2 regions of the Pseudoalteromonas sp. Angola-4 genome follow, and region 2 is predicted to be linked to the other one. Evidence: predicted binding sites of a transcription regulator. Region 2 holds the regulator's gene; the other holds the start of a gene.
What was found. Region 2 encodes ArgR, which controls arginine synthesis, uptake and breakdown. Its sites were predicted from a motif close to ANTGAATANNTATTCANT; they were not measured.

Region 1: the regulator ArgR is predicted to act here: its motif matches at 5,543-5,560, upstream of PSH48_RS01900 (ester cyclase).

The regions. Positions count from the first base shown of each region.
Region 1 covers NZ_JAQREK010000001.1:406,314-417,852, reverse strand. The annotation lists gene hisD (histidinol dehydrogenase) at 1-865, shown strand, start outside; gene PSH48_RS01920 (LacI family DNA-binding transcriptional regulator) at 866-1,873, shown strand; gene PSH48_RS01915 (alpha/beta fold hydrolase) at 1,888-2,589, shown strand; gene PSH48_RS01910 (HpcH/HpaI aldolase family protein) at 2,586-3,365, shown strand; gene PSH48_RS01905 (ester cyclase) at 3,352-4,374, shown strand; gene PSH48_RS01900 (ester cyclase) at 4,430-5,443, opposite strand; gene PSH48_RS01895 (sodium:solute symporter family transporter) at 5,682-7,292, shown strand; gene PSH48_RS01890 (nuclear transport factor 2 family protein) at 7,303-8,268, shown strand; gene PSH48_RS01885 (ester cyclase) at 8,278-9,381, shown strand; gene PSH48_RS01880 (nuclear transport factor 2 family protein) at 9,378-10,232, shown strand; gene PSH48_RS01875 (TonB-dependent receptor) at 10,744-11,539, opposite strand, start outside.
Region 2 covers NZ_JAQREK010000009.1:1,443-12,981, reverse strand. The annotation lists gene PSH48_RS11630 (methyl-accepting chemotaxis protein) at 1-381, opposite strand, end outside; gene PSH48_RS11625 (DUF3718 domain-containing protein) at 706-1,083, opposite strand; gene folA (type 3 dihydrofolate reductase) at 1,162-1,653, opposite strand; gene cgtA (Obg family GTPase CgtA) at 1,726-2,877, opposite strand; gene rpmA (50S ribosomal protein L27) at 3,014-3,271, opposite strand; gene rplU (50S ribosomal protein L21) at 3,288-3,599, opposite strand; gene ispB (octaprenyl diphosphate synthase) at 4,021-4,992, shown strand; gene mdh (malate dehydrogenase) at 5,087-6,019, opposite strand; gene argR (transcriptional regulator ArgR) at 6,244-6,711, shown strand; gene PSH48_RS11585 (Dyp-type peroxidase) at 6,708-7,607, opposite strand; gene PSH48_RS11580 (ABC transporter ATP-binding protein) at 7,651-8,697, opposite strand; gene PSH48_RS11575 (ABC transporter permease) at 8,698-10,329, opposite strand; gene PSH48_RS11570 (Fe(3+) ABC transporter substrate-binding protein) at 10,329-11,333, opposite strand.

The sequences.
Region 1 (11,539 bases), on a different contig from region 2:
ATTAACCGCTAAAGTAGCGGGTGTTAAACGCGTAATAGCCATGGCTCCACCGTTTAATGGCAAGCCATCACCTGAAATTGTAGTCGCGATGGATATGGCCGGTGCTGATGAAATTTATTGTTTAGGCGGCGTGCAAGCAGTAGCTGCAATGGCAATTGGTACACAAACTATTGCGCCGGTAGATATGATAGTTGGACCAGGTAACGCGTTTGTAGCCGAAGCAAAACGTCAGCTATTTGGCCGTGTTGGTATTGATTTATTTGCAGGGCCTACCGAAACCCTAGTTATTGCCGATGACAGTGTAGATGGCGAGCTATGTGCGGCAGATTTACTCGGCCAAGCAGAGCACGGCCCGACTTCACCGGCTATTTTACTTACCAACTCAGAGCAACTAGCTAAAGATACAATAGCTGAGGTGCAAAGGCAGCTTACTATTTTACCCACTGCCGATATTGCAGGCGTAGCATGGGAAGATCACGGTGAAGTAATTGTATGTGACACCTACGAAGAAATGCTTCAAGTTGCTAACGACTTAGCGTTTGAACACGTGCAAGTGATGACCAGCAATACCGATTACTTTAAAGAGAACATGCAAAACTTTGGCGCTTTATTTTTAGGTCCGCAAACTAATGTTTCGTATGGTGATAAATGTATTGGTACAAATCATACACTACCCACAGGTAAAGCTGCGCGCTATACTGGCGGACTATGGGTAGGTAAATTCATAAAAACATGTACTTTTCAGCAAGTAACAGAGCAAGCCTCGGTGGTTGTTGGTGAGTATTGTTCACGATTATGTGCTGCAGAAGGGTTCGCAGGCCACAAAGAACAAGCAGACATTCGTGTAAGACGATATAGGAAGTAAATCTTGAAGCAAAAAAGAGTCACCTCATACGATGTTGCCCGTGTAGCGGGCGTATCGCAATCGGCGGTATCACGTGTTTTTAGACCTGGTTTTAGTGTGTCTAAAAAAACCCGTGAAAAAGTAATCGCAACGGCCAATGAAATGGGCTATCGCCCGAATGCTATTGCCCGTATGTTGATCACCAAACAATCGGGTATGGTTGCGGTTATATTGTCATCGCAAGCAAACCTGAATTACCCAGAGGTGCTTTCTGAGCTAAACAGAGAGCTGGCACTGCACAATAAACGTGTGCTGCTCTTTACACTTGATAACGCAGAAGAGCTAGATGAATTACTCGAAAACATATGGACCTTTCAGGTTGATGGTGTAATTGCCCTAGCTGCTCACTTTGATAGTAAAAGCTTAAACTTATTTGCTAAACACAGTACGCCTATTGTGCTTTATAACCGCCATGTGCCTGAGTCGAATGCAAACACCGTTTGCTGTAATCACGACAAAGGCATTAAACAGTTAATTGATTTATTACACGAAGCTAACCATAAATCGTATTTAATTATCTCCGGCCCTACTGACTCAGATGTTGCAAACGAGCGCAGGGAAATAGCCGAAAATTATTTACAAACCCTAGGCGTTAAAGGCACGCCGGTTATTTATGGTGATTATGGGTATAAATCGGCACGCGACGCACTTAAAAAATGGTTAAAAAAACACCCCAAGCCCGATGCCATAATATGCAGTAATGACGCTATGGCAATTGGCGTAATTGATGAACTAAAAGAAAACTTTTGCATTAAAGTGCCCGATGACATGTCGGTTGTAGGATTTGATGGTATTAATGCCTCTTCGTGGTACAACTATCAAATAACCACAATACAACAACCAATGAAACAGCTTACTAAAGCCGCTGTTGATATTTTAATGGAGCGCATTGAAAACCCTCAAGCGGCTGCAGAAGTTCGGGTATTTACTGGTTCATTAATTGAAGGGAACTCTATTAAAAAACGTTAAATTAAGGAATTTTTGTGGCCAAAAATCCTGTTTATATTTTACCTGGTACGCTATGTAATGACCGCATGTTTGCAGCGCAAATTAACGCACTGCAAAATGCAAGTTATACACCGTGTGTAATACCCTTAACCGAGCAATCTAGCATTTTGCAAATGGTAGAACTTTGCAAAAAAGTTGCACAAGAGCCGGGCCCATTTATAGGTTTTTCCATGGGCGGAATTGTTGCGCTTGCCCTGTTAAAATCAAACCCTGAGCTAGTTACCTCCTTGTGTTTAATGTCGAGCAATTATTTAGCCGATAAACCTGAGCGCCCTGCAATTAGGCTCAAACAAATTGAACACGCCAAAAGCACCAGTTTAGAAGCCCTGCTTAAACGTGACTTTTTGCCGCACTACTTTTACCAACCAAATAAAGCCCATGAAGAGACCGTACTTAGCATGGCAAACGATCTTGGTATTAACGCCTTTAGCGCCCAGCTGAGTGCACTTGCCACCCGCGAAGATACGTTAAGCGTAATAAAGCAAAGTACAAAAAAGCTACTCATTATTGGGGGCGAGCATGACCCATTATGCCCGGCAAGTGTTCAGCAAAGTATGCATGAAGCAGCGCCTAATAGTGACCTTGTACTGCTTGGCCATTGCGCTCACTTTGCCCCGCTTGAGCGAAGTAATACGGTAAACACAATTTTATTAGACTGGTTGGAGTCTTTATCATGAATTTAAAGCAAAAGTTAAATGCAAAACAGCTACTGCTAGGTACCTTTATTAAAAGCACGCATTATCATAATACAGAAGTATTGGCTCACACTAACCTTGATGTTCTGTGCCTTGATGCAGAGCATGCGCCCTTTGATAGAGGCGATTTAGATAGCTGCATAATGGCAGCACGTACTAAAAATATGCCCACGCTTATACGTGTTAGTAATACAGACCACGCCACTTTATTAAGTAGCTTAGATATAGGCGCAGATGGCCTAGTGCTGCCGCATATAAAAACCCCCGAACAAGCAAAAGCAATTATTAAAAACTGTTTTTATGGCAATAACGGCCGAGGCTATGCCGGTTCAAGCCGCTTTGCTGGTTACACAACCCATGCCCTAACCGATAACCTAGCAAGCAATAAGTCATCAACCTGCATTATTGCACAAATAGAAGATGCCGATGCACTGGATAATATCGAGCAACTGTGCCAAATAGATGAAATAGACTGCATTTTTATAGGCCGTATGGATTTAACCATTTCCCTTGGCGAAACCAACCCAAGCGCCCCTATTGTACTTGAGGCAGTCACTAAAATAGCCAAGGCAGCGGCTAAATATAATAAATGCTGTGGCATGTTTGTAGGTAATTTGAGCGAGCTGAGCCATTGGCAATCATTAGGCGTGAGCTTTTATTTATTAGGCTCAGATCACAGCTTTTTATTAAGTGGCGCTAAGCAATTGCGAGAGCAATTTGAAACAGCAACAGGAGCCCAAAACAATGAACATTCATAATAAAAACAAAGCGTTAATACACGACTTTAGACAGGCCCTGTATAACTTTGATATAAACGCCTTGCATACACAAATTAATACCGTGTTTAGCGAGGACGCGCTCATTCAGCTGTGTTACCCGTTTGAAACTCTTACCAACCCTAATGCACTTATTGAGCAAGTTTATTTACCGCTTAGCGAGGCATTTGTAGGCTTAGAGCGCCGCGATACAATAGTTATGGCAGGTAGCTCAATTAACGACTCAGACTGGGTAGGTTGTTGCGGTTATTATACCGGTTCGTTTGAAAAGCCATGGCTTGATATCCCCCCTACTGGGCACCAAGTTAGCATGCGTTTTCATGAATTTTACCGTATTAAAAATAACAAAGTGGTAGAAGTACAAGCTATTTGGGATATTCCCGAAGTAATGATGCAAGCTAAAGTATGGCCGCTTTCGGTGAGCTTAGGGAAAGAGTGGCATGTACCAGGCCCTGCAACGCAAGATGGATTAATCACAAACGCATACAATGAAGAGCACGCAGCACAAAGCTTAAAACTGGTGGGCGACATGTGTGAGCACCTTGGTTTTTATGCCAAAGGCGGTATAGAGGCCATGAAGCTTGAGCAATTTTGGCACTCGCACTGTAGCTGGTATGGGCCAAGTACCATAGGCACTGCACGAGGTATAAAAGGGTTTAGAAACTGGCATCAAATTCCGTTTTTAAATGCACTGCCAAACCGAGTAGGTGATGCAAGTAAAGGCTATTTATTTGCCGATGAAAACTATGTTGGCTTTACCGCGTGGCCGGGTATGAGCATGACTATTAGTAATGATGGTTGGTTAGGTATTGCGCCTGCAAATCAGCAAATAACCATGCGTAGTCTCGACTTTTGGCGCGCCGAGAATAACTTAATTCGCGAAAACTGGGTGCTGATAGATATTCTTGATGTGTATCATCAAATTGGGGTAGATGTGTTCGCACGCATGAAAGAGCTTACCAAAGCCCGCTATTTAAATTTTGCGCCCTAGGACGTATAAACAAAAAAAGCTCTGTAAAACAGAGCTTTTTTATTACTTAAATAGACTATGCACCAGGGTTCGCAATACTTTGCGTGCGCTTTAAAATATCTAGGCCTTGTTGTTTTAACCAATAAGGAATATCAATAATGACCCAGTTTTCTACTAATTTATCGCCCTCGCGGTGATACACATCCACCACGCGCATATCTGCTGGGGTATTAGCACCCGGTAGGCCTAAAAAGCCCCCAATGGCCGTGTTAGTTAGGTTAGGCCAGCCAAAAAAGCAGGCAAACTCATCTTCAGCAAACCGGCAAATATGGCCGTTAAATACTTTACCCGTTAACCCTTCTCTAAATGGATACATGTGCTGCTGCTGATAACGCTTAATTGTGTAAGTAGCGCCAATGCCTGCTGGGCCATACCACACCATGTTTTCATCCCAGGTTTTACCAAGCACTTCGGGCGGGCACGTATCAACGCCACTTTTATTAAGCGCGGTTAGGTTATCAATCATTTGATTTACCAGCGCCATTGTTTTTTCGCTTTGCTCATCGCTACTTTTACCCAAACGAATACCATCGTGCGTGCGCGGCCCAGGATACGTAAAATATTGCCCAGTAGAGAGCGGCAGCGGGTTTAAACCTACTTGCATCATAAGGCCAATAATATCGACGAAAAAACCGGTCTGAATTATTTTTCCGTCTTTAACACAGTTAAATTCGGCATAGCGCAAAGTGGCAAGCTTATGGGTTGGCGCAATACCTAGCCAATCTTTATCAAATAAGCCCATAAAATGGCCCATGCTCATCACCCACTGGCCACCGTCGGCTTCGCTTTGCCCTGCAATAAAAATATCCTCACGGCGCTGCAGCGCACTAAACGAGCTAAATAATGGCTGCCAAACTTGGGCAATTACATCATTCGCACACTCAAGCTCATTAAACGGATGCACCCCTTTAAAGCTGTATTCACTGGCCATAAACTCATTAAATACGGCTTGTAAATCATTACCTTGTGCTTTTTCTAGTGCAGTATGAAATTGACGAACTAGTTGTTTATCTTTAAGTATATCTGCCATGATTATTCCTCATTGTTTGCGCAGTCAAATTAATGTCTTCAAACCGCCGTTAAACACACTTTAACAAAATGTATTGTATTTAAAGGGTAATTAAAAGCCTGTGAATAGTAAGTTATAAATTGCTTTAAAATAATACTAATGAGAATTGACTTCGAAGTCAAAGTGATTCATGATGATTCAAAATAAAAAATACAAATAGGCTCTCAAGCCCGTAAAACCTAATCTAACAGGATTAATTATGAATGATTTTGGATTGTTGAATTGGAGCATTCTCATCGGGTACATAATTGCCAACCTAATACTTGGGTTTGTAATTAGTAAAAAGATCAGTAGTGCTAACGACTTTTACATAGGTCGAAAAACAACACCTTGGTGGGCTATTGGTATATCGGTTGTTGCTACTTATGTAAGTGCGCTCACCTTTTTAGGTGCGCCAGCGTGGTCTTACAAAGAGGGACTCTCGGTTATTGCCATACACCTTAACTACCCACTGGTTATTGTGGCGGTGGTGTGTTTGTTTTTTCCGTTTTTTTACAATGCGGGTGTGGCCTCTATTTACGAATACCAAGAGCGCCGCTTTGGTAAAAAGGCCCGCTTACTTATCTCTACTATTTGGTTAATATCACAAACTATGGGTTCAGCCGCAGTGCTGTATGCAACCTCCTTAGTGTTGGCCTTTATTATTGATATAAATGTTATAACTGCGATATTTTTAGTTACCATAATCGCCCTTATTTATACCATGCTAGGTGGCATAACCGCCGTTATATGGACCGATGTAATTCAGTCAGCCATCTTATTTATAGGGGCTGGTATTATTATGTATGCCCTTATCACCTCTATGGATGGTTCATTTAGCTCAACACTGACCGAGCTAAAAAGCCAAGGTAAATTAGACCCACTTAATTTCTCGCTCGACTTTACCCAAGTAACTACCGTGTGGTCTGGCGTGCTGGCTATGTCGCTGTATCACATTACGGTGTATGGCACTAACCAAATGATGGTGCAACGCACCCTTGCCGCTAAAAATATTGGCGATGCTAAAAAATCCTACTTACTAATGGGCTTTATCGCGTTCTTTATTTACTTGTTTTTTATATTTATGGGCGTGCTGTTTTATAGCTACTACGGCGGGCGCACTTTTGAAAACGACAACTTAATTATTTTACAGTTTGCAGCTGATTATGGCTTACCAGGGTTAATGGGCATTATTGCCGCGGCGGTAATGGCAGCATCTATGTCGAGCCTCGACTCAGCACTTAACTCACTTTCAACCATAAGTACTATCGATTTTTATAAAAAGTACTTTGCGCCTGAAAAAAACGACGCTCACTATTTAAATGTTACTCGCTTATTTACGCTAGGTTGGGCGGTGATCATTATTATTCCGGCCATTATGTATCACCTATACAGCGAAGGCTCAATTTTAGAAATACTCACTAAAGTAGGCTCGTACTTTGTAGGTGCTCAGCTTGGCATGTTTGCCCTTGGGTTTTTCTCTAAGCACACCACCGAAAAAGGCTTATTAATAGGCACCTTAGTGTCGTTTATTACCGTTGCTGTGTGCGCACTGTTTACCGACATTGCATGGCCATGGTACTGCGCCATAGGGGCAATAACCTGCCTTGTATTTAGCATTGCGTTAAGTATTGCATTTGATGGCTATCAAGAGGATTACAACGAATACACCATTAAAGGTCAGTTAAAAGCATTTAAAGATGAAAAACGTCCAGAAAAAGAAAACGGCTGGTACTTAATTCCGGGTAAGTTTGACTCAATCAATTACTGGTTACTTGGCTTTTTTGTACTGAGCTTTGCCTCTCTCATGTTATTTGAATATTTTGTGTAAGGTGAAATAAATGAATATTTTAGAACAGCTTTTCGAAAACTTCAGCGCTGCAGAATTGCCAAATCAAGCATTGCTTGCAGACTCCGTTCAATGGCAGGTAAGCCACCCTTTTGAGCCTATTAGCACAAAGCAAAATGTGATTAATGACTACTTTGGCGTACTTAAACATTCGTTACCTGACATAGAGCGCAAACCGTTTATCTCTATCCAGGGCGACTACAAAGGTGAGCAATGGGTGTGTGCAACAGGGTATTTTACCGGCACATTTACACAGCCTTTATTGGGTATTCCTGCAAGCGGCAAAAGTGTGTTTATTCGCTACAGCGAAATGGCGCAAATAGAAAACAACCAAGTGGTTAATGTTTACACATTTTTAGATTTAATTGATGTAATGAACCAAGTAGGCGTAAACCCATTACGCCCAAGCTTAGGTTACCCTGGTTTAGTTATGCCCCCCACCACACTTGATGGCGTACCAACAGGTTATAAAAACGAAACGCTTAGCAAAACCAACGAGCAACTTGTAGTTGATATGCTCACAGAGCTTGGCCGCTATGACGGTAAAGACTTATACAGCATTAATTTAGAAAAATACTGGCACCCAGACTTTATTTGGTATGGCCCAGCAGGCATTGGTACAACCCGCGGAATTAGCGGCTTTAGAGAGCACCATCAAGGGCCGTTTTTAAAAGGCTTTCCTGATCGCGGTATTAATAAAACACTGTGTTTAGTAAGTCACGATAACTTTGTTGCTACCGGCGGCTGGCCTCACATGTATGGCACCCATACCGGTGAAGACTGGTTAGGTTTACCGCCTTCTGGCAATAAGCTGTTCCCGCGTGTAATGGACTTTTGGCGCTGCGAAAACGGCATATTAAAAGAAAACTGGGTCGCTATTGATATCCCTCATTTATTAGATGGAATGGGCATTGATATTTTTGAGCAAATGCAACGCAAAATAGCCGCAGCTAATTAAGAGGTGAGCATGAACAAACACAATAATATGACCCAACCTTACTGGCTACCGTTATCGAGCGTGTTAAACCCGCAAGGTAACAAACAGCAGCCTTTAATCGGTTTTGATGACGAATTTGTTGATATCGTTGATTACATTTTGCGCATAACGCACCGTATTTGGGAGCAAAAAAACATTGGCTTATGCTATCGCTATTACGCCGATGTATGCCCTGTTTTTACCCTTGGCGCCTATGGCGAAAACATAGAAGATGTTATTCAAGGCACCCTTAAAACTATTGCCGCCTTCCCCGACAGAAGCCTAATTGGCGAAAACGTGGTGTTTTCAGAAGAAGCCAACGAACACTATTACTCATCACATTTAATTAGCAGTGTAATGACCAACACTGGTAACTCTGAGTTTGGCCCAGCAACACATAAAACCGGGCGTGTTACAACCATTGCCGACTGCGTATGCTTTGAAAACAAAATAGTTAAAGAGTGGCTAGTGCGTGACAACGGCTTTTTAGTTAAGCAGCTTGGCTTAAACATTATTAATGTAGCCAAACACATGGCAAACATTCCGAGTAAAGAAAAACACACGCAGTGGCTAAACGATGAATTTAACCGTGTAATTGCCATAGATCACCGCGTAGCAAGTACGCCCATTGTAGAGGGTGAGCTTGCGGCATTTGCCCACACTTGGTTAGACACGCTATTTAATCAAAAACAGTTTGCTAAAGTACACGAATTTTACAGTTTAACGGCAACACAACAATGGCCTAGCGGCAGAATGGCCACCGGACTTGCACAAATTAATGGCGTATTTATACAATTTTTTGCAACCTGCCCCGACGCCAAATTAACGATTGATCATATAGCTATTACCCCATTTGACGAAACCACGACAGATGTAGCGATACGTTGGTCGCTAGCAGGCCACTTTAATCCGCAAAATAGCGAGCTAAGTGAGCTTAAACAGCAGCCTTACTTTATTTTAGGCGCATCGCATTTGCGTATTAAAAACAAAAAAATCATCGAAGAGATCACCGTTTTTGATGAAGTAGCACTTTATGCAAACTTATTTAAAGCACATGCATTAGTCAACAAATCACAGTGGGAGGAAAATGCATGATTAACGCTATTATCGATTTATACACTAAAGCCGACATTGAAGGTCTAAGCAGCAAGTTGCTTCGCAGTAGCCGTTGGCAGCAGCACCACTTTACCGCCATGGGTGCTTTGCAGGCGCAGCCTTTGTGGCTTAGCTTTTTAGCTCAATATGGTGTGTCTGAGTGTGTATCGCACACTCATAGTGTAGGCGCAGAACGTGAAACCCTACAGCTGGTTTTACAGCCTAAAAAGCTTAAAAATCCAGTGCGTTTAACGTTTGTAATAAAACACAACGGGACTTTTATTAAGTCAGTAAAATGTGTGGTTGATACGTTGTCGCTAGCCAATAACGAGTATGTAAATACAACGGTAAATAACAGCTCGGTTATTCCTAAACTACCAAAAAGTGACCCGATTATTGTTAGCGATTTAGATAACCAGCTGCACCCTACTACTTTTCATGCAACCCCCAGCGCTATTTGCGAGCTGCCCTCTCACACTGCTCGTACTTTAGATAACTGGTGGCAAATTTGGCAAACTAACAACCTGGCTCAGTTTGAAACCCTTTATACTCCCAGCGCTACGGCTGTACTTGCAGGTAACACACAGCCACAACCTATTAGCGCGCTGCTTGATTGCCACTTAGATTTTACGCAATCGCTAAGCAGACGCTATGCCCAGCTAGAAACCGTTGAGTATGACAGTACGCAAAACCAAGCCACGCTATGCTGGACTCTCGATGGCAGCTTTAATGCTAAAAACGTACGTGTACGTCAGCAAATAATTAGCGTTATTAGCATCAGCGATAATCAAATAACCCACGAAGTAATGCAATTCGACACGCTGGCACTTAACCAGCAGTTTGCATTATAAGGTCACCTTTTCCACTTCCCTTCAAGCGCTCACTGAGCGCTTTTTTTATAGATGGCCTTTTAGCAACCTGTAATCATACTTAAGCAGTTTTTACCCTATTTATGACTCGCTTTTATAACTCAAAATAGCTCACTTAATTAAGCGAGTGGGTATTACTTATTAAAAAAATAACGCTTTAAAATAGTTAAAGGCAATAAATAAAGTATCAGCCTCGCCTTACTAAAGCCCGAGTATGCAACTCACAGCCAAGCCCCCCATTGTAAGTTACGCACTTATGGCTTAAATACACGTATGCATTTAGCAAACTTAAATGAAGGTCAGGTAAGAAAGGTTAAGCTTACAATCTAAAGCCAATAAAAGCGCACTCAATAAATGCCAGTAAAGGTTGGGTAAATACAATAGTAAGGTTAAATAGCAGCTAACTGGAGCTAACTAACAAGCTTAAAATAAAAAAAGCCAGCTAATAAATAGCTGGCTGAAAGTAATGACCGTAGCGGCCATTTAGGAAATTCTAAAACTGATATTTTAAGCTTGCGCCCCACGTACGCGGATTGTTCCAGTTAGCTTGTACTGAGTTTGCAGGTAAGCCATCAACAATTTGTGAGTGCACTACACCACGAGTTAAAATCGCTTTATCACCAATGTTTTTAACGTACGCTTCTACTTGCACACTGTCGTTAATGTACCAAGTTAAACGTGCATCAGCCATTAAGTGCGCATCTACTTGCACCTCTGGGATGTTCGTATCAAACGCGTAGTAATCGTCTAAGTAATTTAGTTGAATGTACGGTACTAAGTACGAATCCCCCCCTAAGCTAAACTCATAACGAGCTGAAAAACCAACACTGTACTCAGGCGCCATAGCGGGGCTCCAGCCTTCAAAACTAAACTGACTAGAGCTGTCGTTTATATCTTGGCGGCCTTCTAAGTTACCTAATGCTAATAATGGGCGAAGCTGCTCATTACCTACTGCATAGCCATCAGCAAATTCGCTATCAAGCAGAGATAAAGTACCGGTTAGTGTTAGGTTATCAATTGGCACCCATTGAATATCGGCTTCTAGGCCCACAGTTTCTACATCGCCGCCGTTTTCGTAGTATTCAAAGGTGGTAGCAGTACCTGCGGCAACACACTCTAAAACAGTATCGCCAGTGGTTGTATCGTTACATGAGGTTGCAAATAACTGTGCTTTTACATCTTCGTATTCGTTCATAAATACCGAAAGATTTAAACGCATTGCGCCATCAAGCAAATAGCTTTTCATACCCATTTCGTAAGAGATAACATCTTCGTTATCGTAAAGTGGG
Region 2 (11,539 bases):
TGCATTATCAAGTAACGCCGTTTCGTTGCCCGACAATTTACCCAGCGCTCTGTACTTACCTTTAATATCGGTATCTAACGTGCTGAGCTGATCATTTAATTGCTCGGCAAGTACCGAGGGGAGTACTGCGAGTTGCTGTGTTTTTACTTGCTCAATTAGGGCTGATGATTGATTTAAGTATTGGCTATCACCTTGTTCTAGATAACTGCCTAAGTCACCGGCTAAATCCACTAAAATCGTGTTTTTTAATTTACTGTATGCGCTGTCTTGTTGCTCAAGCTTAAGTAAAGTTTGGCTTGCCCAAAATAGTGTGATGGCTAATAAAATACTTGCCAATGTTAACAGTATGGCTAACAGCCGAGTAAAAGATGATACGCGCATAAATAACAACCCCTATTGTTTAAGCGCGTAGACTATTAACTATTTATGACAATTTTATGTAACTCAGGGAAAACACGTATATTTACGGCAAATATACGAGTAAAGGCTTAGCGAATACAGCGCCTTTATTAAACCAAGCAACTTAATTTATATGCTATTAAAGATAAGAAACGCGGGTTAATTACAAGGTGAGAGTTTCATCACTTGGGTGTGCAAATTATAAGAGGCTTAATACAGCTATCACCATTACTAAAGCGCTGCGTATTAGCTAACGCCAGGCACAAAAAAACCGCGACCAGCGCGGTTTTTATTTTATTGTGTTAATTAAAGGCCTGCACGGTCTTTAATTACAGCAATTAACGGTGAGCCACCGTGGCCATTGCCTTCAGCCCATGCTATATCAGCGCCATCAGACAGTGCGCTTTTTGATAAGTTTTTAACTATGTACTCGCCCGAGTCAACAGCGTTACTAACTACAGCATGGCGAAGTAAATTATTACCATTACATTGAATAGCATCGTAAATATTGCGAATTTTTACACGTGAGCTTTTTAGTTTACTACGTAAACGGTTTTTATCATCAGCTGCGATATATTCACAAATAGATACTGCTAATTGATCATTGGCTTTAGCAGGCACGGTATACATTAACGAACCAGCAGCAACGGCTGTAATAACAATTAGCTTTGACAATTTAAACATGAAACACCCTTTATGGTACTTTTTACCTATGTTGATTGTCTAATATTGTACCAACCTGCTGTAAGTTTCGCAATAATGTTAATCTTTTTTATATAAAGTTACGAATTTATAACTATATTGATTCTTTTCATCGGGTTTATTTGTCTGTTCGTCGACGTTTTCCCACGTTGCTACCGCTTGGTAATCTGGAAACTGCGTATCCCCTTCAACCTCTAAATCTATAAAGGTTAAATATAAACGATCGGCACTTGGTAAAAACTGCTGATAAATATTACCACCGCCAATTATCATCACCTCTTCTTCGGCTTTAACCAGCTCTAGCGCAGCCTCTGGGGTGGTGACCGTCTCAATGCCTTGAGCGCTGTACTGGCTATTACGGGTAATAATTATGTTGCGACGCCCAGGTAAAGGACGACCTATCGATTCAAATGTTTTACGCCCCATAACGACAGGTTTGCCTGTTGTTACCTTTTTGAAATGCTGTAGATCGGCGGGTAAATGCCACGGCATTTTATTATCAAGACCAATTACACGGTTATTTGCCATTGCGGCGATCATTGAAATTATCACATCAAATACCTAGTACTTTATTCTTAAAAAATAAAAAAGGAGCTTATGCTCCTTTTTAAAATATGTTTTTTATTAACGCTCGTAGACCACTTCTACATCGTAGTCGTCTTCATCCCAGTCGTCCCAATCATCATCATCGCCTTTGGTTGCTTTTTGATGGTAGGTATCCCACTTGAACTCAACTTCTTCGTCTTCAATCTCAACGAACTTCTCTTTAGGCATGCTATCAAGTAATGCCATAATATCGTGAATTAATGGCTGAGTATTAAGCTTATTAACTGCTGAAATACGGTAAACGTTTTCTTCTTCACCTAGCTCTTGCGCAATTTGCTCACACAAAGCTTGCGCTTCATCTTCTGGCAAGAGGTCTATTTTATTAAACACTAACCAGCGTGGCTTTTCTGCAAGCTTAGGGCTGTATTGGTGTAACTCGTTAATAATGGCAAATGCATTATCAACAGGGTTTGAACCATCAACAGGCATAACGTCAATCACGTGTAACAATACACGACAACGCTCTAAATGCTTCAAAAAGCGAATACCTAGGCCAGCACCGTCTGAGGCACCTTCAATTAAGCCCGGAATATCGGCTATTACAAACGATTTGTTAGCCTCTGGGCGTACAACCCCTAAATTAGGAATAAGCGTGGTAAACGGGTAATCAGCTACTTTTGGCTTTGCTGCCGATACACTGCGAATAAACGTTGATTTACCTGCATTTGGCAACCCTAATAGGCCTACATCGGCAAGTAGCATAAGCTCTAATTTAAGGTTACGAACTTCACCTGGAGTACCTAACGTTTTTTGACGTGGGGCACGGTTAGTACTTGATTTAAAACGTGCATTCCCCAAGCCATGGAAACCACCTTTTGCAACCACAATTTTTTGACCATGCTGCGTTAAATCGCCTAACGCCTCTTGAGTGTCAACGTCGGTAATACGTGTACCCACAGGTACTTTTACTACCAAGTCTTCGCCCTTTTTACCTGTACAGTTACGGCTTTGACCATTAGTACCACGCTCGGCACGGTGAAAACGCTCAAACTGGTAATCAATTAGGGTATTTAAGTTTTCATCAGCTTGTAGATAAACACTACCACCGTCTCCACCGTCACCGCCGTCCGGGCCACCGTCTGGTACATATTTTTCTCGACGGAAAGACACGACACCGCTGCCGCCGTCACCAGCTTCTGCGCGAATTTCTACTTCATCTACAAACTTCATGATTACTCACTTTAGGGATTGGCTTTAATTTAACTATTATATACCCAAGCCAACGTAAATGCAGGCTTGGGTATATATTTGACGTTTCTGAAAACAAAAAACCCCGCAAAGGCGGGGTTTTTTACTACCTTACTGATTACTCAGCTACGATAGTTACGTATTTACGGTTTAAAGGACCTTTTTGTTCAAATTGAACTTTACCATCTGCTTTTGCGAAGATAGTGTGGTCTTTACCGATACCTACGTTTGCGCCAGCGTGGAAACGAGTACCACGTTGACGAACAATGATGCTACCCGCTAGAACTGATTCGCCACCAAAACGCTTAACACCTAGGCGTTTGCTTTCTGAATCGCGACCGTTACGAGTACTACCAGCTGCTTTTTTATGTGCCATTTCTAAGTACCTCTAATTAAGCGCTAATGCCAGTGATTTTAACTTCAGTGAACCATTGACGATGGCCCATTTGCTTACGAGAATGCTTACGGCGTCTAAATTTAACAACCTTAATCTTCTCACCGCGACCATGTGAAACAACCTCAGCTGTTACTTTACCACCGTTTACGAACGGTACACCGATCTCGATTTTCTCACCATCAGCAACTAAAAGTACTGAATCAAATTCAACTGCTGCACCAGTTTCAACGTCTAATTTTTCAAGACGAATCGTTTGACCTTCAGTCACACGATGCTGTTTACCACCACTTTGGAAAACCGCGTACATAATTAACTCCGTCTGTGCGCCCTCAAATCGACGCAACTAAAATATTCTTCGATAGGGCGCGAAGTTTACGCTAATGCATAAAAACTAGCAAGCCTATTTTGTAATTAAAATGAATAAAAAGTAGCTGCATTGAGAGCAATTCAATATTTCCCCCATTTTATATTAAATTGCCCTGTTGCCAAGCGCTTTTTAGTGCAAAGACAAAATAAATTTACGTGTCGCTATGCCTACTCCAGAACCCATTGACTGCGCAATAAATAGTCGCGCTTTGAGTGTGAAATATACAATTAAATACCCTAATTAAGCGCTAATTAAGGTTTTTAACTCGGTTTTTTTAATGAATCGTCACAAAATATCGAGCTAGTGCTTTTTTTGTTGTACAATCGGCGCCGTTCACACATAAAAATTGGCTCGGAGATCAATGGATATAAAAGCTATCCAGGCGTTAATCGAAAGCGATATGAATGACGTCAATCAACTTATACACGCGCAAATGCGCTCAGATGTGGCGTTAGTCAATCAACTTGGTTTGTACATCGTTAACAGCGGCGGCAAACGCGTACGCCCGATGCTGGCAATATTGGCAGCAAGAGCTTTGGGTTACCAAGGTAAAGATCACATTACTTTGGCAACGATTGTTGAATTTATTCATACTGCAACACTATTACATGATGATGTTGTTGATGAATCTAACCTGCGCCGTGGTACACCGACTGCAAATGCCGAATTTGGTAATGCTGCCAGCGTGCTGGTTGGGGATTTTATTTACACCCGCTCGTTTCAACTTATGGTGGGGCTGGGCAAAATGCAAATTATGCAAGTGCTTGCTGATGCCACCAACGTGATTGCTGAGGGTGAAGTATTGCAACTTATGAATTGCAACGACCCTAATACCACCGAAGCAAGTTACATGCAGGTTATTTACTCTAAAACGGCTAAATTATTTGAAGCCGCTACAGGGCTTGCAGCTATTATTACCGAGCAAGATAATAGTGTGTTAGATGCGCTTAATTTATATGGTATGCATTTAGGTACTGCTTTTCAGTTAGTTGATGACGTGCTTGATTACAACGCAGACGCTGACCAATTAGGTAAAAATATTGGTGATGATTTAGCAGAAGGTAAGCCAACCTTACCGCTAATATACGCTATGAAGCACGGCAGTGATCAGCAAAGAGCCCTTATTCGTGATGCCATTGAGCATTGCAATGGTATGGATAACCTTGAGGCTATTTTAACGGCACTTAAACAAACCAACGCACTTGAATTTACAATGCAAAAGGCGCAGCAAGAAGCAGACAAGGCCATTGCCTGTTTAGACTTTTTAGCAGAGTCGCAGTACAAGCAAGCGTTAATCAGCTTAGCGCGTATAGCTGTAGAGCGAGATCACTAACTTTGCAGCCTCCCTTAATTAGTATTTAAGGGCCATAATTTTCGAGCAATAAAAAAGCCTGCATAAGCAGGCTTTTTTGTGCATAACTTGGCTATTACGCCATGAAATCAACACCTTCTTTGATGTCTTTTTTCAGTGTCTCAAGCATATCGTTCTTCGCTTTTTCTTCAAATGCGCTTAGCTCGCCGTAAGAAAGAATTTCTTCAACGCCGTTTTTACCTAAACGTACTGGGTGTGCAAAATACTCTGCATCACCATCTTCAACAGCAACGTATGCGTAATCTACAACATCTTCACCTTGTAGGCCTTTAACTAAAGACATACAAAAACGTGCTGCAGCAGCACCCATTGATAATGTAGCTGAACCACCACCTGCTTTAGCATTTACTACTTCAGTACCTGCATTTTGGATACGTGGAGTAAGTGCAGCAACTTCGTCTTCAGTGAAAGTTACGCCTTCAACTTGAGAAAGTAGAGGAAGAATAGTTGTGCCAGAGTGACCACCAATTACTGGTACTTTAACTGTAGCAACGTCTACGCCTTTAAGTTCAGCAACAAATGCTTCTGAACGAATCACGTCAAGCGTAGTAATACCAAATACACGGCTTGCATCGTATGTACCTGCTTTCTTGAACACTTCAGCAACAATCGGTACTGTGCCGTTTACTGGGTTAGTAATAATACCCACAAGTGCTTTAGGACAACTAGCTACAATGCCTTCAGCTAGTGTTTTAATGATACCGGCATTTACGTTAAATAAATCTGCACGATCCATACCTGGTTTACGTGGCATACCCGCTGGGATTAAAACAATATCAGCACCGTCAAGCGCTTTGTTTAAATCGTCTGCGCCAAAACCTGCTACTTTAACATCAGTTGGGATGTGTGATAGGTCAACAGCAACACCTGGTACAACTGGTGCAACATCGTAAAGTGATAATTCAGAACCAGCTGGTAAGCCTGTTTTTAATAGTAAAGACAATGCTTGACCGATACCGCCTGCAGCACCTAATACAGCAACTTTCATTGGAATTCTCCGTCATTTGAGGTAGGAAATACTTGTGGCCCTTAAGATAATGAAATTAGCGCCTAAAAACAAATTTATCGGGCCTATTTTGCGATATTTTCGACCATAGTTGTAAACTTTGGTGGTTTATCGCATCAAACTGTCAAGTTGACTAAACAACTGCTGCATAATTATTCATTTTTGTGTAGTATTTACAGCATAAATAACAATAATGAATAAAGACTATGCAACCTCAAGATAAACAAGAAGCATTGGTAAAAGCGTTTAAATCACTTTTAAAAGAAGAAAACTTTGGCTCTCAAGGCGAAATAGTTGATGCGCTTAAAGAGCAAGGCTTTGACAATATAAGCCAGAGTAAAGTGTCACGCATGTTAAGTAAGTTTGGTGCTGTGCGTACCCGCAACGCTAAACAAGAAATGGTTTACTGCCTACCCGCTGAAATGGGAGTGCCGACAGCTAAAAGCCCATTACGCCAGTTAGTCATTGATATTATGCATAATGAAATGATGATCATTATTCGCACTAGTCCAGGCGCTGCGCAGCTTATTGCCCGCTTACTTGACTCGTTAGGAAAGGCCGATGGTGTATTAGGTACTATTGCCGGAGACGATACTATATTTATTGCCCCAGCAAAAATCTCTGAAATAGACGTCACACTTGAACGAGTACGTATTTTATTTGATACGGTTTAAATTTGCTTTAAAAAACCAACTGAGGGGGCAAAAAAAGCTGACCCCATATCGGCTTGAGTAAAATCAAGCCAATGGTCGTAACACTCCCCTTTTCCTATGCGGCTGTTAAGTACCTTTTCAAACGCACTTCCCGATGCAGAGCATGTAATACTTAGCATGCCTTGCTCGTAAACATCGCCATACGGCATGCTTTGGTTAAGCAGTATTGCTTGGCCGCTCTCATCTTTTAGCTCACTTCTAGTCGCGTGGCTAGTATCTACCTTTGGCTCAATTAAGGTGTTATCTAAACGTGTGCGCCCCATAATGTGTTCTTGCTCGCTTAGTGATAAATGCTGCCATACGCTCAGGTCATGCTTATAACGCTGTACATGAATATAGCTGCCTTGGTGTTCAAAGCTGTCGGGGTTATTAACCAGTGCCGTGATTCGTTTTTGGCGTCCATGTGGGGTGTCGCCTGCATAAATAAAGCCGTTAAAGTCTCGCCCATCTAAAAACCTAAAATTGCGAATTTGTTCAACCAGCTCTACATCGGGCGAAAACAACTTTAATATTTGCAATGCAAAAAGGTGATTAACATCTTCTCGGTCTGAGCGAATTTGTATGAATAAATCACATGGCTGTACGCGCATAACAAAATCACTGTGATTTATATTAGGAAAGCTTTGCAGCTCGCTTGGGATATATTCAGGTAGTATATGCGGCCAATATTGCGCGCCTATAGCCACCATGCAAGAGAGCATGGCTTCGGAGAACTGATCACTAAACTCTTCTTCAATTGCGCTTACGCGCTTAAGCTTTGCGCGCAATGACTCGTCTTGACCATCAAATACATTAAAAAATAAATGCAAACCGTGTAAGTTTGCTTCAGCACAAATCCCAGATTGCGCTTGCGCCATTGTTATTCCTTAGCTTTATAAAACACAGCGAATAACACATTTGTTATGATTCGAAAAAATTCACCGTGTGAGGTTTTATTTTTATTATAACCTGCTCATTTATTTCAAATGACTGGCCATATTGTGCGGCAACTTCAATCTCTTGCTCTGCAATTACAACAGTGTAAACATAAGCCGAGCCTATAAACCGACGGCTTAAAATGCTCACACCTTGAGGGTTATCGGCCTGCGTATTTTGCGCAAGCTCAATATGGTGTGGACGAATATACACCACCCCTTTTATTGCACTGTGCGTATGCTCATGCTGCGATTGCACGACACCAAAAGGCGTTGTGTATTCAGTTGCCGTTAACACTTCTGCGCCTAAGTATATGCCCTGACCCAGAAACTCTGCAACCTCCTTTGTCTTTGGCACGGCAAAAAGCTGCTCTGGAGTACCTTGTTGGGCTATTTTTCCTTGATGCATAATGGCTAGCGTGTCTGAAAACGCAAAGGCTTCTTCTTTTGAGTGGCTAACAAATACCGCAGAAACCTGCTGCGCTTTAATAATGCGCCTAATATCAGCAATTAACTCAAAACGTACTTGTGTGTCTATGTTCGAAAAAGGCTCATCAAGAAGCAATAAACTAGGCTTATAAGCCAAAGCCCGCGCAATAGCCACGCGTTGCTGCTGGCCACCCGAGAGCTGATGAGGGTAGCGTTTTGCACACCCCGTTAAATGCACTAGCTCTAGCATTTCCTCTACCCGTTGCTGTTTTTGCGCTTTGCTTACTTTACCCAGCCCAAACGCAATATTATCGGCCACACTGAGGTGCGGAAACAAGGCATAATCTTGAAACATCATCCCTATATTACGATGCTCTGGTGATATAAATGTATGCTTATCGCTTACACATTTGCCATCTATAAATACGCTACCTTCATTTATTTCAATAAGGCCAGCAATTGCTTTTAAGGTGGTTGTTTTACCGCAGCCGCTGGCTCCGAGCAAACACACAATTTCGTCTTGACCCACCGTTAAATCTAAATTGTATAGCACGTGCGTGCCACTGTAGTGATAACCCACGCCTTGTAAATTTAAACGGCTCATTTAACTGCGTTGCTCCATAGAACGATTAATAAAATACAAGGGGATCAACCCAACCAAAACAATAAATAAAGCGGAAATAGAAGCAAGCTCAAGCTGCTCATCGCTCACATATTGAAATACATGTGTGGCTAAACTTTCAAAGTCAAAAGGCCTTAATAGTAATGCGGCAGGCAGCTCTTTCATACACTCAATAAATACAAGCAATGCAGCTGTTAAAAGACCTCGACGTAATAAAGGAAGGTGCACTAAGCGCAGTGTTTGCCCTGGGCTTTTACCCATAGATTGGCTAGCCATATCCAGTGATGGACTAATACGTACAAAGCTCGATTCTATAGCACCGTGCGCAATGGCATAAAAGCGCACTAAGTAAGCCAGTATAATAGTGACAATGCTGCCGGTTAGTAATAAACCTATATCTAGGTTGTAGCTCTCAAGGGCTATATTTATTGAGTTTTCTAATACGCTAAGCGGTAATAGCACAGCAATAGCCAGTACCGTACCTGGCAGTGCATAGCCGGTGCTCGCTAAGCGACCAGGTATTAAAGAATAGCCTTGCTTTGCCACACGCTGATAAAAAACGATTAGTGTAGCGAGTATTATACTGGCTACGCTTACAATAATAGCTACTTGTAAACTTTGCCACGCGTAACTAAAAAATGCCGTGTTCCAGGCTTTATCAAAGTAAGTTATTGCATAATTTAGCAATACCAACATAGGTATAATAAAAGCAATGAGCAAAATAACACTGCAAAATGACGTAGCCAGCCATGCTTGTTTACCTTTAAGTTTGTATAACGACTCGCTATTAACACCTGATTGACGCTCAAACACGGCTTGGTTACGCCGACTAAAGCGCTCCGCCATTAAAGCTAAAAACAGCAGTAACAGCATAACGCCCGATATTTTCGCTGCAGCCGTGAGTGAGTAATAACCAAACCATGTATCGTACACTGCGGTGGTTAAAGTGCTCACTGCAAAGTAACTTACCGTTGCATAGTCGGCCATGGTTTCCATGCTTATGAGCGCAAGGGCTGCCACAATTGAGCCACGAGAAAGCACTATGCTTACTTTAAAAAAGCTTTGCCAAGGCGATAAACCCATTAATTGACTAGCTTGCACTAGCTTAAATGACTGCTCTCGCAGTGCGGTTTTAAAAATTAAAAATAAATACGGATACAGCACAAGTGCGATCATTACAATAGCGCCGGGCAAAGTGCGAATATCAAAAAACCAATAATCCGTTGGCGAGTGCCAATCAAACCAGTCTCTTAGGGCTATTTGCACAGGGCCAGCGTAATCTAGCAAATCGGTATACACATAAGCTATTAAATAGGTAGGCATTGCAAGGGGCAGCATAAGCGCCCATTCAAATTGCTTTTTTCCGGGGAAGGAGCAATACGCACTGAGCCAACCAAGCGGAAGCGCAATTGCACAGCTAAGCAGGCATACGCCAAAAATAAGCAGTACGGTATTAGTAATATAATCCCACAGCACGGTATCCCACAGATGAGAAAATACCTCTGAGTCGCCTTGTAAAGATTCATATATCAGAAAAAACAGCGGGGCCGACAATAAAAGCCCTGTCGACCAAGCAAAGAGCTGCCATTTAGACAGCTTAAATATAAAATTCATTAAAGGTCGAACTTCACCTCATCTATTAGCTTAAGGGCTAACGGACGATATTTACTGATCTCATCAAGTGCTAGGCCATCTTCTTTAAAGCTCCCCCAAGAGGCCACTAAACTTGATAGCTCAACACCTTGCTTAACCGGGTACTCCATATTTACAGATGCATACATATTTTGTGCTTTGGTTTCGCTCATAAACTCAATAAGCTTAAGGGCATTATCAGGATTTTTTGCATATTTAGTAATGACAGCACCCGAAACATTTATGTGTGAGCCGCGATTTTGCTGATTAGGAAAATTAATATAAACAGACTCAGCCCACGCTTTTTGCTCGTCGTCTTGAAGCATTTTGCCAAGGTAGTAACTATTACCTAAAGCAAGATTGCACAAACCTTCTTTTACTGCTTTTACTTGCGCGCGATCGTTACCTTGTGGCTTACGTGCTAAATTAGCTTTAACACCTTCTAACCATGTTTTAGTTTTTTCCTCGCCGTGATGAGCAATCATCGAAGCAACCAAGCCAAGGTTATAAGGGTGCTTGCCAGAACGTGTACAAATTTGTCCTTTGTACTGTGGGTTAGCCAAATCTTCGTAGGTGAGTTCAGGTAAAGCACCTAGGCGCTCTTTTGATGAATACACATTACGAACCCGCTTAGTTAATGCCACCCACTGCCCGTCGCTATCTCTATACGACGCAGGAATATTGTTTTTAATGCGATCACTTTTAATACTTTGCGTTAAATTTAGGTCCTCTAGCTGAATAAGCGCACTAAAATTAGATGTTAATACTAAATCGGCTTTACTGTGTTTTCCTTCACGCTTAACACGCTCTATTAACCCTTTTTTTGCAAAAACCACATTCGTTTTAATGCCAGTTTGCTTAGTGAAGTCAGTTAAAATAGGTTGAATTAAAAACGGTTGACGAAAAGAGTAAATATTAACAACATCGCTCGCAAACGCAGGCGAAGCGCTAATAATACAAGTAAGTATAGCCAGTGCAGTTCTCATATCAATTTACCTAAATAGTAATTATTTACAGGGGATTTTATCGTGATACGTGAAAATATACACTCTTTACATAAATGTAAATAAGTAATTAATGACCAAAAGGGAAATACCGCGTAAGACATCTCTTACAGAGCTGACAGCTAATGAGTAAAAAAACCTATAACAACCAAGCAAAACTAGTGTAAGCTGTTGTTTTTATTTAATTT